DNA from 4 places in the Priestia sp. J2 genome. Region 1 is predicted to be linked to each of the others. Evidence: a T-box and tRNA genes for the amino acid it is inferred to sense, from the RefSeq annotation. Region 1 holds a T-box; the other regions hold tRNA genes.

Region 1 (3,187 bases):
ACATACCAATAGTAGGAGTAATAATATGTCTATCTATGAACATTTTAGGCAAGAAGAACATGGGTTTATTGATCAAGTTCTTCAGTGGAAAGAAGATGTCCTACATCAATACAGCCCAAAATTAACGGATTTTTTAGATCCAAGAGAGCAGCAGATTGTGACGGCTATTGTTGGGACTGAAGGAGAGGTTCAAGTTTCATTTGATGGTGGACAACCGTTTGCTGAACGCAAGCGTGCGCTGCTATATCCGGATTACTATGTGCCTGAAAGCGAAGATTTTCAGTTGCATATGTACGAATTGAATTATCCTAAAAAGTTTGTGACGATTGAACATCCTCAAGTTCTTGGTTCGGCGATGTCCTTAGGACTGCGCCGTTCAAAATTTGGCGATATTTTGGTCGCGGGAGACGATATTCAGCTTGTAGCCGCAGAGGAAATTTCTTCTTATATTGAGATGAATTTAACATCAATTGGAAAAGCCAAAGTTTCACTTTCTTCTATTCAAAGAGAGCAGCTGCATGTGGTAAAAGAAGAGCTGATTGAACACGTTTATACAGTTTCTTCAATGAGGCTTGATGTTTTGCTGTCGACCATTCACAATTTATCAAGACAAAAAGTCCAGCCGTTTATTGCAAATGGAGCGGTAAAAGTAAATTTTAAAGTCATTGAACAGCCTTCTTTTGAATGTCATGAAGGTGATATTTTGTCGCTTCGTGGCCACGGCAGAAGTCGTATCGTTTCACTTGAAGGCAAAACCAAAAAAGAAAAATGGCGAATTGTTGTAGGGAAGCAGAAATAAAGAAATCTACTAGCAGGAAATTTTAAAAATATGTCGAATAAACCATTACTAATGATGTAATGAGACAACACGGAGGTGGCCTAGATGCCTTTAACCCCTTTGGATATTCATAACAAAGAGTTTAATCGCGGGTTTCGCGGATATGATGAAGATGAAGTAAATGAGTTTCTTGACCAAGTAATTAAAGACTATGAGCTGGTAATGCGTGATAAAAAGGAGTTAGAAGGAAGAGTATCTGAATTAACAGATCGTCTTGGACATTTTACTAACATCGAAGAAACGTTAAATAAATCAATTTTAATTGCTCAAGAAGCAGCGGAAGATGTAAAGCGAAACGCTGAAAAAGAAGCGAAGCTCATTATAAAAGAAGCAGAAAAAAATGCGGACCGTATTATTAATGAAGCACTGTCTAAGTCTCGTAAAATTGCGATGGACATTGAGGAGACGAAAAAGCAGTCTAAAGTATTTAGAACTCGTTTCAAAATGTTAATTGAAGCACAGCTTGAAATGTTAAACAGCGATGACTGGGATCAGTTGATGGATTATGAGATGCCAGCGCTAGAAGAAAAAATTGACTAGTCAAGACATCATCTTGACTTCTCACGTTTTGTTGTCATATAATTTGGTAACAGATGAAATTTCATATCAAACAGTACGGAGACAGGGACAGTAGCTTTTTTAGTTTGTCAAAGCGAATCGAGGATGGTGCGAGCTCGATAACAAACAAAAAAGTGAAAATCACCCTAGAGTACCATTGCTGAAATGATGATAGTAAGCAGTGGCGGTTTATTCACGTTACGAATGCAAAGAGGATTTGCGTGCAGCAAATCTACTAGGGTGGTACCGCGGGAGGCCTTCTCGTCCCTTTTTGGGATGAGGAGGTCTTTTTGTTATGGTGCAAAAAGATATGAAATTTACGTTTTTTTTTGGAGGGTAAAACATGGAATATAAAGATACATTATTGATGCCAAAAACTGAATTTCCGATGCGTGGAAATTTACCGAACCGCGAGCCTAAAATGCAAGAACAGTGGGCTGAAATGAATATTTATGAAAAAGTACAAAAACGTACGGAAGGCCGTCCGCTATTCGTCCTGCATGATGGACCTCCATATGCCAATGGCGATATTCACATGGGACATGCCTTAAATAAAATTTTAAAAGATTTTATCGTTCGCTATAAGTCGATGTCAGGCTTCTGCGCACCTTATGTGCCAGGCTGGGATACACACGGCTTGCCAATTGAAACGGCTTTAACAAAAAATAAAAAAGTAAACCGCAAAGAAATGACAGTAGCTGAATTCCGTAAGCTTTGCGAACAGTATGCTTGGGAACAAGTAAACGGCCAGCGTGAGCAGTTCAAGCGTTTAGGCGTACGCGGAGATTGGGATAATCCATATGTAACGCTTCAGCCACAGTACGAAGCGCAGCAAATCAAAGTATTTGGCGATATGGCGAAAAAAGGCTATATCTACAAAGGATTAAAACCTGTATACTGGTCCCCTTCAAGTGAATCTGCTTTAGCAGAAGCGGAAATTGAATACTATGACAAGCGTTCAGCTTCTATTTACGTAGCGTTTAATGTGAAAGATGGTAAAGGCGTGCTTGAACAAGATGAAAAATTCATCATTTGGACGACAACACCATGGACAATGCCAGCTAACCAAGGGATTGCTGTCAATCCCGAGCTTCAGTACAGCGTAGTTGAAGCAGATGGAGCAAAATATGTAGTAGCAACTGAACTTATTGAAACAGTTGCTAAAGAAATTGAATGGGCTGACTATAAGACACTTCGTACAGTAAAAGGTTCAGAACTTGAACGCGTGGTAGCTGAACATCCAATCTACAAGCGTGATTCTTTAGTTGTTCTTGGCGATCACGTAACGACTGATGCTGGTACTGGCTGTGTTCATACAGCACCGGGACACGGGGAAGACGACTTTATCGTTGGTCAAAAATACGGTTTGGAAGTTCTTTGTCCAGTTGATAGTAAGGGTCATATGACGAATGAAGCACCAGGATTTGAAGGATTATTCTATGATAAAGCGAATAAGCCGATTACAGACAAACTAGAAGAAGAAGGCGCGCTGTTAAAATTAAGTTTCATTACCCACTCATATCCACATGACTGGCGTACGAAGAAACCAACAATTTTCCGTGCAACAGCACAGTGGTTTGCGTCTATTAAAGATTTCCGTGAAGATTTATTAAAAGCAGTAGAAAAAACAGAATGGGTGCCTACTTGGGGTGAAACGCGACTTTATAACATGGTGCGTGACCGCGGAGACTGGTGTATTTCTCGTCAACGTGCATGGGGCGTTCCGATTCCAGTATTTTATGCTGAAAATGATGAGCCGATCATTACGGACGAGACAATTGAGCACGTATC
Region 2 (3,187 bases), on a different replicon from region 1:
ATAAAGGTTCCCAAACTATCCTTATACTGAGTCGTATCCAGCAAAGGCATATCCAAGACAACAATGTCTGCCTCAATTTCTTTCGTAATAGCATTCCACTCTTGTAAAATTTCTTCTTTGTTACGACCAAAACGATCTAGTGAATGAATGTAAAGAATATCTCCTTTACGAATCATTCGTTTTAGTAATTGGTACTGTTCTCTATTGAAATTTTTTCCACTTTGTTTATCCATGAAAATATCTCGAGGAGATATGCCCACTTCTTCCATGGACTGAAGTTGTCGTCCTTCATTTTGATCTCGGCTGCTTACACGGATATATCCAAATTTTCTATTTTCCATTTTTATACTCCCTTTTGTGTCTATCTTCTTTTTATTCTACCAAAAACGTTCGTAAAAGTGTATGAGATAAAGAGAACGTTCGTAATTATTTTTCTTACTTAAACGAACGATAAAAACAGTAGATTTCTTATATAAAAGGAAAGTTCGTAAAAGTATACTTTTACGAACTTTCCTTTTATATATTTATTAAATGTATAGAAGTATTTCCTTAGTGATTTAAACATTAGCCAAATAACTATGTCATGAACAATACATAGGAAATTGATATTATATCCCCTATTAAATTAATGTGATAAGAAGAAAGGTCTAAATTTATGCAGAGATTATTTAATTACAGCATTTATTAATAAAAAACATTAAATTATATGTCTTTAACGTGCAGAGAAACGCTCTGTAAGGAATTTAACTTTTGTTTTACACACAATGGGGGGATTAGATACAAATTTTCAGCAATTAAGAAAAGAGATTAGCACAACTTTTATAAAGGCATTTATATTAAGGAGAATATTTTATTTAAGATTTTAAGTTATTAATACATAAAATGGTGGAGATCTTTAAACATTGTTTCTCGTTACAGAAGAGTCCATTCGGTTAAGGTCTATGAAAGTTGACCGTTTTTTGGTCATCACCTGTTTGTTCGAATCATCCTCTAAAGACCCAGTACCATCACATTGTACTATTGAGCAGATTCAAAGAACGCTTTTTCCGTTACGTCTCCTTCAACATCAGCAGCTTCTGCTGATCCAGAAGAACCTCCTAAATTCGGTAGAGCTAATGGAGTCGCTAACTAAATAACTAAACCTACGGCAGAAGCTACCACAGCTTATTTCGCTTTTCTTATTCAATCTCCTCCTAATTTTATTTAATAGAAATAAAAAAGCAGTTTGCAAATGCAAACTGCTTTTTTGATGACCCGTACGGGATTCGAACCCGTGTTACCGCCGTGAAAGGGCGGTGTCTTAACCGCTTGACCAACGGGCCAGTATCAATTTATAAGTTAAATTCAATTACTATAAAACATGATGGGCCTAAGTGGACTCGAACCACCGACCTCACGCTTATCAGGCGTGCGCTCTAACCAGCTGAGCTATAGGCCCTTTACTTGGATTTGGAGCGGGTGATGAGAATCGAACTCACGACATCAGCTTGGAAGGCTGAGGTTTTACCACTAAACTACACCCGCATATTTTAAAGTGGCGGTCCCGACGGGAATCGAACCCGCGATCTCCTGCGTGACAGGCAGGCATGTTAACCGCTACACCACGGGACCAAAATAGAAAATGGCGGAGGAAGAGGGATTCGAACCCCCGCGGGCTTTAACACCCCTGTCGGTTTTCAAGACCGATCCCTTCAGCCGGACTTGGGTATTCCTCCGTGTACTGTATGGTGGAGCCTAGCGGGATCGAACCGCTGACCTCCTGCGTGCAAGGCAGGCGCTCTCCCAGCTGAGCTAAGGCCCCATAAATGGTCGGGAAGACAGGATTCGAACCTGCGACCCCTTGGTCCCAAACCAAGTGCTCTACCAAGCTGAGCTACTTCCCGTTTATGGCGCGCCCGAGAGGAGTCGAACCCCTAACCTTTTGATCCGTAGTCAAACGCTCTATCCAATTGAGCTACGGGCGCTTATTAAAATGGTGCCGAGGGCCGGACTTGAACCGGCACGGTAGTCACCTACCGCAGGATTTTAAGTCCTGTGTGTCTGCCAATTCCACCACCCCGGCAGGACTTATACGTGGAGGCGGCAACCGGATTTGAACCGGTGATAAAGGTTTTGCAGACCTTGGCCTTACCACTTGGCTATGCCGCCAATATATATATGGAGCGGAAGACGAGGTTCGAACTCGCGACCCCCACCTTGGCAAGGTGGTGTTCTACCACTGAACTACTTCCGCGCATTTATCTAAATTAAGATGCGGGTGAAGGGACTTGAACCCCCACGTCATAAGACACTAGATCCTAAGTCTAGCGCGTCTGCCAATTCCGCCACACCCGCGTGTAAATATAACTGGTGAGCCATGAAGGACTCGAACCTTCGACCCTCTGATTAAAAGTCAGATGCTCTACCAACTGAGCTAATGGCTCTCTATGGCTGGGCTAGCTGGATTCGAACCAACGCATGACGGAATCAAAATCCGTTGCCTTACCGCTTGGCGATAGCCCAATAAAGATGGTGGAGGGGGGCAGATTCGAACTGCCGAACCCGAAGGAGCGGATTTACAGTCCGCCGCGTTTAGCCACTTCGCTACCCCTCCGATATAAATGGTGCCGGCAAGAGGACTTGAACCCCCAACCTACTGATTACAAGTCAGTTGCTCTACCAGTTGAGCTACACCGGCACGATGGTGGAGGATGACGGGATCGAACCGCCGACCCCCTGCTTGTAAGGCAGGTGCTCTCCCAGCTGAGCTAATCCTCCAAAGAATCTATATAAGCGCGTTAATAAGCGTTATTTTGAATACTCATAATAAACTATTTCAAATAAAAAACCCCTATGCTCTTTACAAGAGACTCATAAGGGGTTTTATTCATTGCCTGGCAACGTCCTACTCTCACAGGGACAAAGTCCCAACTACCATTGGCGCTAAAGAGCTTAACTTCCGTGTTCGGTATGGGAACGGGTGTGACCTCTTCGCTATCGCCACCAGACAAGAGATTGCTCTCTCAAAACTAGATAACAGTTGGCTGAGTAAAGCTTACGCTTTTAAAATTTTGGTTAAGTCCTCGATCGATTAGTATCAGTCAGCTACACATGTCGCCACGCTTCCACCTCTGACCTATCAACCTGATCATCTTTCAGGGATCTTACTAGCTTGCGCTATGGGAAATCTCATCTTGAGGGGGGCTTC
Region 3 (3,187 bases), 1.6 Mb from region 1:
AGCTAGCCCAGCCATAGAGAGCCATTAGCTCAGTTGGTAGAGCATCTGACTTTTAATCAGAGGGTCGAAGGTTCGAGTCCTTCATGGCTCATTTTAATAAGCGGAAGTAGTTCAGTGGTAGAACACCACCTTGCCAAGGTGGGGGTCGCGAGTTCGAACCTCGTCTTCCGCTCCATATAAAGCGCCCGTAGCTCAATTGGATAGAGCGTTTGACTACGGATCAAAAGGTTAGGGGTTCGACTCCTCTCGGGCGCGCCATAAACGGGAAGTAGCTCAGCTTGGTAGAGCACTTGGTTTGGGACCAAGGGGTCGCAGGTTCGAATCCTGTCTTCCCGACCATTTATGGGGCCTTAGCTCAGCTGGGAGAGCGCCTGCCTTGCACGCAGGAGGTCAGCGGTTCGATCCCGCTAGGCTCCACCAATGAAATTAAATAATTGTAACGAATAATATGGCGGTGTAGCTCAGCTGGCTAGAGCGTACGGTTCATACCCGTGAGGTCGTGGGTTCGACTCCCTCCGCCGCTACCATATAAGTTACATTTGTTATAAATATACGGAGGAATACCCAAGTCCGGCTGAAGGGATCGGTCTTGAAAACCGACAGGGGTGTTAAAGCCCGCGGGGGTTCGAATCCCTCTTCCTCCGCCATTTATTTATATCATATTCATATCATCGCGGGGTGGAGCAGTTCGGTAGCTCGTCGGGCTCATAACCCGAAGGTCGCAGGTTCAAATCCTGTCCCCGCAACCAAAGTGGTCCCGTGGTGTAGCGGTTAACATGCCTGCCTGTCACGCAGGAGATCGCGGGTTCGATTCCCGTCGGGACCGCCATTTTATTTGGCTCGGTAGCTCAGTTGGTAGAGCAAAGGACTGAAAATCCTTGTGTCGGCGGTTCGATTCCGTCCCGAGCCACCATTTTAAGACGGCGATTGTGGCGAAGTGGTTAACGCACCGGATTGTGGTTCCGGCATTCGTGGGTTCGATTCCCATCAGTCGCCCCATCTTAAGTAACGCGGGTGTAGTTTAGTGGTAAAACCTCAGCCTTCCAAGCTGATGTCGTGAGTTCGATTCTCATCACCCGCTCCAAATAATGGGCCTATAGCTCAGCTGGTTAGAGCGCACGCCTGATAAGCGTGAGGTCGGTGGTTCGAGTCCACTTAGGCCCACCATATTCCACAGTAGCTCAGTGGTAGAGCTATCGGCTGTTAACCGATCGGTCGTAGGTTCGAGTCCTACCTGTGGAGCCATACTGGCCCGTTGGTCAAGCGGTTAAGACACCGCCCTTTCACGGCGGTAACACGGGTTCGAATCCCGTACGGGTCATCTCAAAAGCAGTTTGCATATGCAAACTGCTTTTTTTGTTTGTAAACAGAGTTTAGACAAAAGAATAAACTCTATTTTTCGTTTTTCTATGATTTTCTCTTCACAATTTGCATTTCCTATGGCACATCTCTAAACGCTTGTTCTAAATTTCGAAAAAAAACCTACAATAGTAATAACAGAATACTGTTTGTACAAAAGGAGGGGAATGCGTGAAAAAACTTGTTTTGTGGTCCATCGGAGTTTTTCTTGTGTATGCAGCTTGTATATGGGTGTATTTATTTTATATAAGTGACACCTCTATTCCACAATCATTAAAAGGTACCAGCGTGGATCCTGCTACGTTTATGAATGCAAGAGAACTTATGTTAACCGAAAAATATTCAAAGATTAGAGATGCGCTCTTTTTTATCCGAATTCCATATGAGTGGTTAGGGTTTATTTTAATTTTAGTGTTAGGTGTGTCTAAGAAAGTGAATAAGTGGTCTAAAGACGTCAGTCGTTTCAGTCTTCTCCAAACTGCTATTTATGTATTTTGGTTATCTGTTCTGCTGCTGATCTACTCTTTTCCTATGGACTGGATTAGCTATAAGCTTTCAACGGCTTACCATATTACGACGCAACCTTTCCAAGGATGGATGAAAGATCTTTTTACAGATTTTTGGGTGAACTATGCCACGATGTTTTTAGTGATTGCTGTGTTATATGCATTCATTCGTAAGTTTTCAAAAAGATGGTGGCTGTATGCGTGGCTAGTATCTATTCCATTTACGCTATTTTTGACGTTTATTCAACCAGTGGTTATCGATCCGTTATATAACGATTTTTATCCATTAAAGAATAAAGAGCTGGAGACGAAAATTTTGCATTTAGCAGATGAAGCTCATATACCTGCTAAGCATGTATATGAAGTAAACATGTCTGAAAAAACGAACTCTCTCAATGCATATGTAACGGGAATAGGTTCTAATTCAAGAATTGTGTTATGGGATACTACTCTTAATAAATTGACGGAACGTGAAATTTTGTTTATCATGGCGCACGAAATGGGTCACTATGTGAAGAAACATATTTATGTAGGGATTGCTTCAGCCTTAGTTTTATCGATTGTAGGTTTATGGCTAACGAAACATTTAGCTAGCTTTGTGATTAAGAGATGGGGGAAAGCATTAAAAATCACTTCTCTTAGTGATTTAAATTCATTACCGCTTATTCTACTTATTTTTTCTGTGCTCACATTTGCTGTAAGTCCTTTAACAAATATGCAGTCGCGTCATCATGAACTTCAATCTGACACGTACGCCATGGACTTAACAGGAGATAAACAAGCTGCTATTAAAACATTTCAGGATTTAACAAAATCAGGACTGTCCCAGGTGAATCCGCCGTATTTAGTGAAAATTTTTCGATATGGTCATCCAACAATATTGGAAAGAATTTCATTTGTTGAGAAGTATGAAAGAAATGAATAAGTGATATAAGAAAAAGTAAAGGATATATGAAGCCTTTTATACGTAGGTATTAATAGAAAAGCCTCCTTGCGAGTAGGAAAAAAATTCTAAAAGGAGGTTTCATTTTCGAAAGTACTGTTATATAATAACGTATGTAAAATAAAAACTGTTTTATAACAATAGGGAGGAATAGTTATTTGTGATTGAAAAGATAGCAGTCAAACTTATCAGCGTATATTCACCTCAGCAAAGTCTTACTACATGTCCTTCAACTATTTACTTATTTCATCTACGTTCTTACTAAAACTATGGCAAACTGCTAATTTACTTCATCATGAAACAGACATATTCTCACTGCTGCGTTTTATATTTTTATGAATATAGAATTTTAAATTCATTAGGGGGTATAAAGAATGAA
Region 4 (3,187 bases), 620 kb from region 1:
AGGTTCGAGTCCTTCATGGCTCACCATTTAATATTCACACGCGGGTGTGGCGGAATTGGCAGACGCGCTAGACTTAGGATCTAGTGTCTTACGACGTGGGGGTTCAAGTCCCTTCACCCGCATCTTTACTTAATTTCATATATGCGCGGAAGTAGTTCAGTGGTAGAACACCACCTTGCCAAGGTGGGGGTCGCGAGTTCGAACCTCGTCTTCCGCTCCACGTATATAAGTCCTGCCGGGGTGGTGGAATTGGCAGACACACAGGACTTAAAATCCTGCGGTAGGTGACTACCGTGCCGGTTCAAGTCCGGCCCTCGGCACCATTTTAATAAGCGCCCGTAGCTCAATTGGATAGAGCGTTTGACTACGGATCAAAAGGTTAGGGGTTCGACTCCTCTCGGGCGCGCCATAAACGGGAAGTAGCTCAGCTTGGTAGAGCACTTGGTTTGGGACCAAGGGGTCGCAGGTTCGAATCCTGTCTTCCCGACCATTTATGGGGCCTTAGCTCAGCTGGGAGAGCGCCTGCCTTGCACGCAGGAGGTCAGCGGTTCGATCCCGCTAGGCTCCACCAATTAAACTGAATAATTGTAATGAATAATATGGCGGTGTAGCTCAGCTGGCTAGAGCGTACGGTTCATACCCGTGAGGTCGTGGGTTCGACTCCCTCCGCCGCTACCATATAAGTTACATTTGTTATAAATATACGGAGGAATACCCAAGTCCGGCTGAAGGGATCGGTCTTGAAAACCGACAGGGGTGTTAAAGCCCGCGGGGGTTCGAATCCCTCTTCCTCCGCCATTTATTTATATCATATTCATATCATCGCGGGGTGGAGCAGTTCGGTAGCTCGTCGGGCTCATAACCCGAAGGTCGCAGGTTCAAATCCTGTCCCCGCAACCAAAGTGGTCCCGTGGTGTAGCGGTTAACATGCCTGCCTGTCACGCAGGAGATCGCGGGTTCGATTCCCGTCGGGACCGCCATTTTATTTGGCTCGGTAGCTCAGTTGGTAGAGCAAAGGACTGAAAATCCTTGTGTCGGCGGTTCGATTCCGTCCCGAGCCACCATTTTAAGACGGCGATTGTGGCGAAGTGGTTAACGCACCGGATTGTGGTTCCGGCATTCGTGGGTTCGATTCCCATCAGTCGCCCCATCTTAAGTAACGCGGGTGTAGTTTAGTGGTAAAACCTCAGCCTTCCAAGCTGATGTCGTGAGTTCGATTCTCATCACCCGCTCCAAATAATGGGCCTATAGCTCAGCTGGTTAGAGCGCACGCCTGATAAGCGTGAGGTCGGTGGTTCGAGTCCACTTAGGCCCACCATATTCCACAGTAGCTCAGTGGTAGAGCTATCGGCTGTTAACCGATCGGTCGTAGGTTCGAGTCCTACCTGTGGAGCCATACGGAGAAGTACTCAAGTGGCTGAAGAGGCGCCCCTGCTAAGGGTGTAGGTCGTGTAAGCGGCGCGAGGGTTCAAATCCCTCCTTCTCCGCCAGTCGTTTTAAATTTAAATATGGCCCGTTGGTCAAGCGGTTAAGACACCGCCCTTTCACGGCGGTAACACGGGTTCGAATCCCGTACGGGTCATCTTAAAAAGGTTTGCATATATGCAAACCTTTTTTTATTTGCGCTTTTTTAAAGATTAAGTAAACAGGAATAATAGTTAGGAATAATTACCATGAATTTTCAGAATAAAAAGTAAGTTTTAAGCAGGATTTTCCCTATATCATATGGAATTATTCATAAAGTAATAAAGTATGAAGAGTATGGAATAAAGAGTAATTTTAGAGAACATTTATTCTATTATATTTGTAGAAAAGGTTTATGTTTTTACTATAAAAGGGAATGAGTGGTAAGAAGCGTATATTATGTGCGTATATTATGTTTGAAGTTAAAGGGGTGGCAAAAGTGAATCTAGCGGTTCAGCCTACTGAATTTGATGTTCATTTGTATCACGAAGGAAACTTATTTCGCAGTTACTCTATTTTCGGTGCGCATCAGGTAACGGTAGAAGGAATTGAAGGCGTACGATTTTGCGTGTGGGCACCTCATGCAAAGGGTGTAAGCGTTGTAGGTGATTTTAATAAATGGAACGGTTTTCAACATTCAATGGTTAAAGTTAATGAAGAAGGTATTTGGATGACATTTATCCCTGAATTAGAACAAGGGACTATTTATAAATATGAAATCATCACACAAAGCAATCAAAAAAAATTAAAAGCAGATCCATACGCTTTCTTCAGTGAAGTGCGTCCAAACACTGCGTCTATTGTTTACTCATTGGATGGGTACAAATGGAACGACCAATATTGGCGTAGAAAGAAAAAACAGCAAAATATATATGAAAGACCACTGTGTATTTACGAGCTGCATGCAGGGTCTTGGAGGACTCATGAAGATGGCAGCCTTTATACATACAGTGAATTAGCACAGGAGCTTATTCCTTATATTGCTGAACAAGGTTTTACACATATTGAGTTATTACCAGTCATTGAGCATCCGCTCGACCGATCCTGGGGATATCAAGGAACTGGATACTATTCTGCTACCAGTCGATACGGTACACCCAAAGAGTTGATGAACTTTATAGATGAGTGTCATCAAAATAATATAGGCGTTCTTTTAGACTGGGTACCCGGGCATTTTTGTAAGGATGAACATGGTCTGTATATGTTCGATGGAGAACCTACTTATGAATACAAAAAAGAACCCGACCGTGAAAACTATGTTTGGGGAACAGCTAATTTCGATTTAGGCAAGCCTGAAGTACAAAGTTTTCTCATTTCGAACGCTTTGTTTTGGTTGGAGTACTTCCACATAGATGGATTTCGAGTAGATGCTGTAGCTAATATGCTTTATTGGCAAAATTCTTCTGGAAAAGCAGTAAATGATGGAGCTGTCAGCTTCTTAAAAAAATTGAATGAAGCTGTTTTTAAATCTGATGAAACGATATTAATGATGGCAGAAGATTCAACGGATTGGCCCCTTGTTACAGCACCTACGTATGAGGGCGGTTTAGGCTTTAATTATAAGTGGAACATGGGATGGATGAATGACGTTTTAACGTACATGGAAGCTGGCGTGGAAAGACGTCCCTATCTTCACGATAAAATGACCTTTTCACTAATGTATGCGTTTAACGAAAACTTTATTTTGCCGCTTTCTCATGATGAAGTCGTACATGGGAAAAAA

The links. A T-box is a leader RNA that pairs with one kind of tRNA and senses whether it is charged. The one in region 1 lies ahead of ileS (isoleucine--tRNA ligase), so its partner is inferred to be a tRNA-Ile.
Region 2: it has a tRNA-Ile gene. The T-box ahead of ileS (isoleucine--tRNA ligase) is inferred to sense a tRNA for this amino acid. The anticodon was not compared.
Region 3: it has a tRNA-Ile gene. The T-box ahead of ileS (isoleucine--tRNA ligase) is inferred to sense a tRNA for this amino acid. The anticodon was not compared.
Region 4: it has a tRNA-Ile gene. The T-box ahead of ileS (isoleucine--tRNA ligase) is inferred to sense a tRNA for this amino acid. The anticodon was not compared.

What each region holds. Positions count from the first base shown of each region.
Region 1 covers NZ_CP086208.1:4,075,032-4,078,218, reverse strand. The annotation lists gene LJY09_RS21070 (YlmH family RNA-binding protein) at 26-799, shown strand; gene LJY09_RS21065 (DivIVA domain-containing protein) at 884-1,378, shown strand; T-box leader at 1,448-1,668, shown strand; gene ileS (isoleucine--tRNA ligase) at 1,740-3,187, shown strand, end outside.
Region 2 covers NZ_CP086210.1:71,981-75,167, forward strand. The annotation lists gene LJY09_RS27370 (recombinase family protein) at 1-341, opposite strand, end outside; tRNA gene LJY09_RS27375 (tRNA-Glu) at 1,251-1,322, opposite strand; tRNA gene LJY09_RS27380 (tRNA-Ile) at 1,365-1,438, opposite strand; tRNA gene LJY09_RS27385 (tRNA-Gly) at 1,451-1,524, opposite strand; tRNA gene LJY09_RS27390 (tRNA-Asp) at 1,536-1,611, opposite strand; tRNA gene LJY09_RS27395 (tRNA-Ser) at 1,623-1,715, opposite strand; tRNA gene LJY09_RS27400 (tRNA-Ala) at 1,726-1,801, opposite strand; tRNA gene LJY09_RS27405 (tRNA-Pro) at 1,807-1,883, opposite strand; tRNA gene LJY09_RS27410 (tRNA-Arg) at 1,888-1,964, opposite strand; tRNA gene LJY09_RS27415 (tRNA-Leu) at 1,974-2,062, opposite strand; tRNA gene LJY09_RS27420 (tRNA-Cys) at 2,075-2,148, opposite strand; tRNA gene LJY09_RS27425 (tRNA-Gly) at 2,159-2,233, opposite strand; tRNA gene LJY09_RS27430 (tRNA-Leu) at 2,253-2,334, opposite strand; tRNA gene LJY09_RS27435 (tRNA-Lys) at 2,348-2,423, opposite strand; tRNA gene LJY09_RS27440 (tRNA-Gln) at 2,428-2,502, opposite strand; tRNA gene LJY09_RS27445 (tRNA-Tyr) at 2,510-2,593, opposite strand; tRNA gene LJY09_RS27450 (tRNA-Thr) at 2,602-2,677, opposite strand; tRNA gene LJY09_RS27455 (tRNA-Val) at 2,682-2,757, opposite strand; rRNA gene rrf (5S ribosomal RNA) at 2,872-2,987, opposite strand.
Region 3 covers NZ_CP086208.1:596,092-599,278, forward strand. The annotation lists tRNA gene LJY09_RS03155 (tRNA-Gln) at 1-14, shown strand, start outside; tRNA gene LJY09_RS03160 (tRNA-Lys) at 19-91, shown strand; tRNA gene LJY09_RS03165 (tRNA-Gly) at 101-175, shown strand; tRNA gene LJY09_RS03170 (tRNA-Arg) at 182-258, shown strand; tRNA gene LJY09_RS03175 (tRNA-Pro) at 263-339, shown strand; tRNA gene LJY09_RS03180 (tRNA-Ala) at 345-420, shown strand; tRNA gene LJY09_RS03185 (tRNA-Met) at 451-527, shown strand; tRNA gene LJY09_RS03190 (tRNA-Ser) at 555-647, shown strand; tRNA gene LJY09_RS03195 (tRNA-Met) at 673-749, shown strand; tRNA gene LJY09_RS03200 (tRNA-Asp) at 754-829, shown strand; tRNA gene LJY09_RS03205 (tRNA-Phe) at 838-913, shown strand; tRNA gene LJY09_RS03210 (tRNA-His) at 924-999, shown strand; tRNA gene LJY09_RS03215 (tRNA-Gly) at 1,011-1,084, shown strand; tRNA gene LJY09_RS03220 (tRNA-Ile) at 1,091-1,167, shown strand; tRNA gene LJY09_RS03225 (tRNA-Asn) at 1,171-1,245, shown strand; tRNA gene LJY09_RS03230 (tRNA-Glu) at 1,250-1,321, shown strand; gene LJY09_RS03235 (M48 family metallopeptidase) at 1,531-2,790, shown strand; gene aceA (isocitrate lyase) at 3,183-3,187, shown strand, end outside.
Region 4 covers NZ_CP086208.1:4,693,938-4,697,124, reverse strand. The annotation lists tRNA gene LJY09_RS24345 (tRNA-Lys) at 1-26, shown strand, start outside; tRNA gene LJY09_RS24340 (tRNA-Leu) at 41-122, shown strand; tRNA gene LJY09_RS24335 (tRNA-Gly) at 146-220, shown strand; tRNA gene LJY09_RS24330 (tRNA-Leu) at 235-323, shown strand; tRNA gene LJY09_RS24325 (tRNA-Arg) at 333-409, shown strand; tRNA gene LJY09_RS24320 (tRNA-Pro) at 414-490, shown strand; tRNA gene LJY09_RS24315 (tRNA-Ala) at 496-571, shown strand; tRNA gene LJY09_RS24310 (tRNA-Met) at 602-678, shown strand; tRNA gene LJY09_RS24305 (tRNA-Ser) at 706-798, shown strand; tRNA gene LJY09_RS24300 (tRNA-Met) at 824-900, shown strand; tRNA gene LJY09_RS24295 (tRNA-Asp) at 905-980, shown strand; tRNA gene LJY09_RS24290 (tRNA-Phe) at 989-1,064, shown strand; tRNA gene LJY09_RS24285 (tRNA-His) at 1,075-1,150, shown strand; tRNA gene LJY09_RS24280 (tRNA-Gly) at 1,162-1,235, shown strand; tRNA gene LJY09_RS24275 (tRNA-Ile) at 1,242-1,318, shown strand; tRNA gene LJY09_RS24270 (tRNA-Asn) at 1,322-1,396, shown strand; tRNA gene LJY09_RS24265 (tRNA-Ser) at 1,400-1,490, shown strand; tRNA gene LJY09_RS24260 (tRNA-Glu) at 1,511-1,582, shown strand; gene glgB (1,4-alpha-glucan branching protein GlgB) at 1,877-3,187, shown strand, end outside.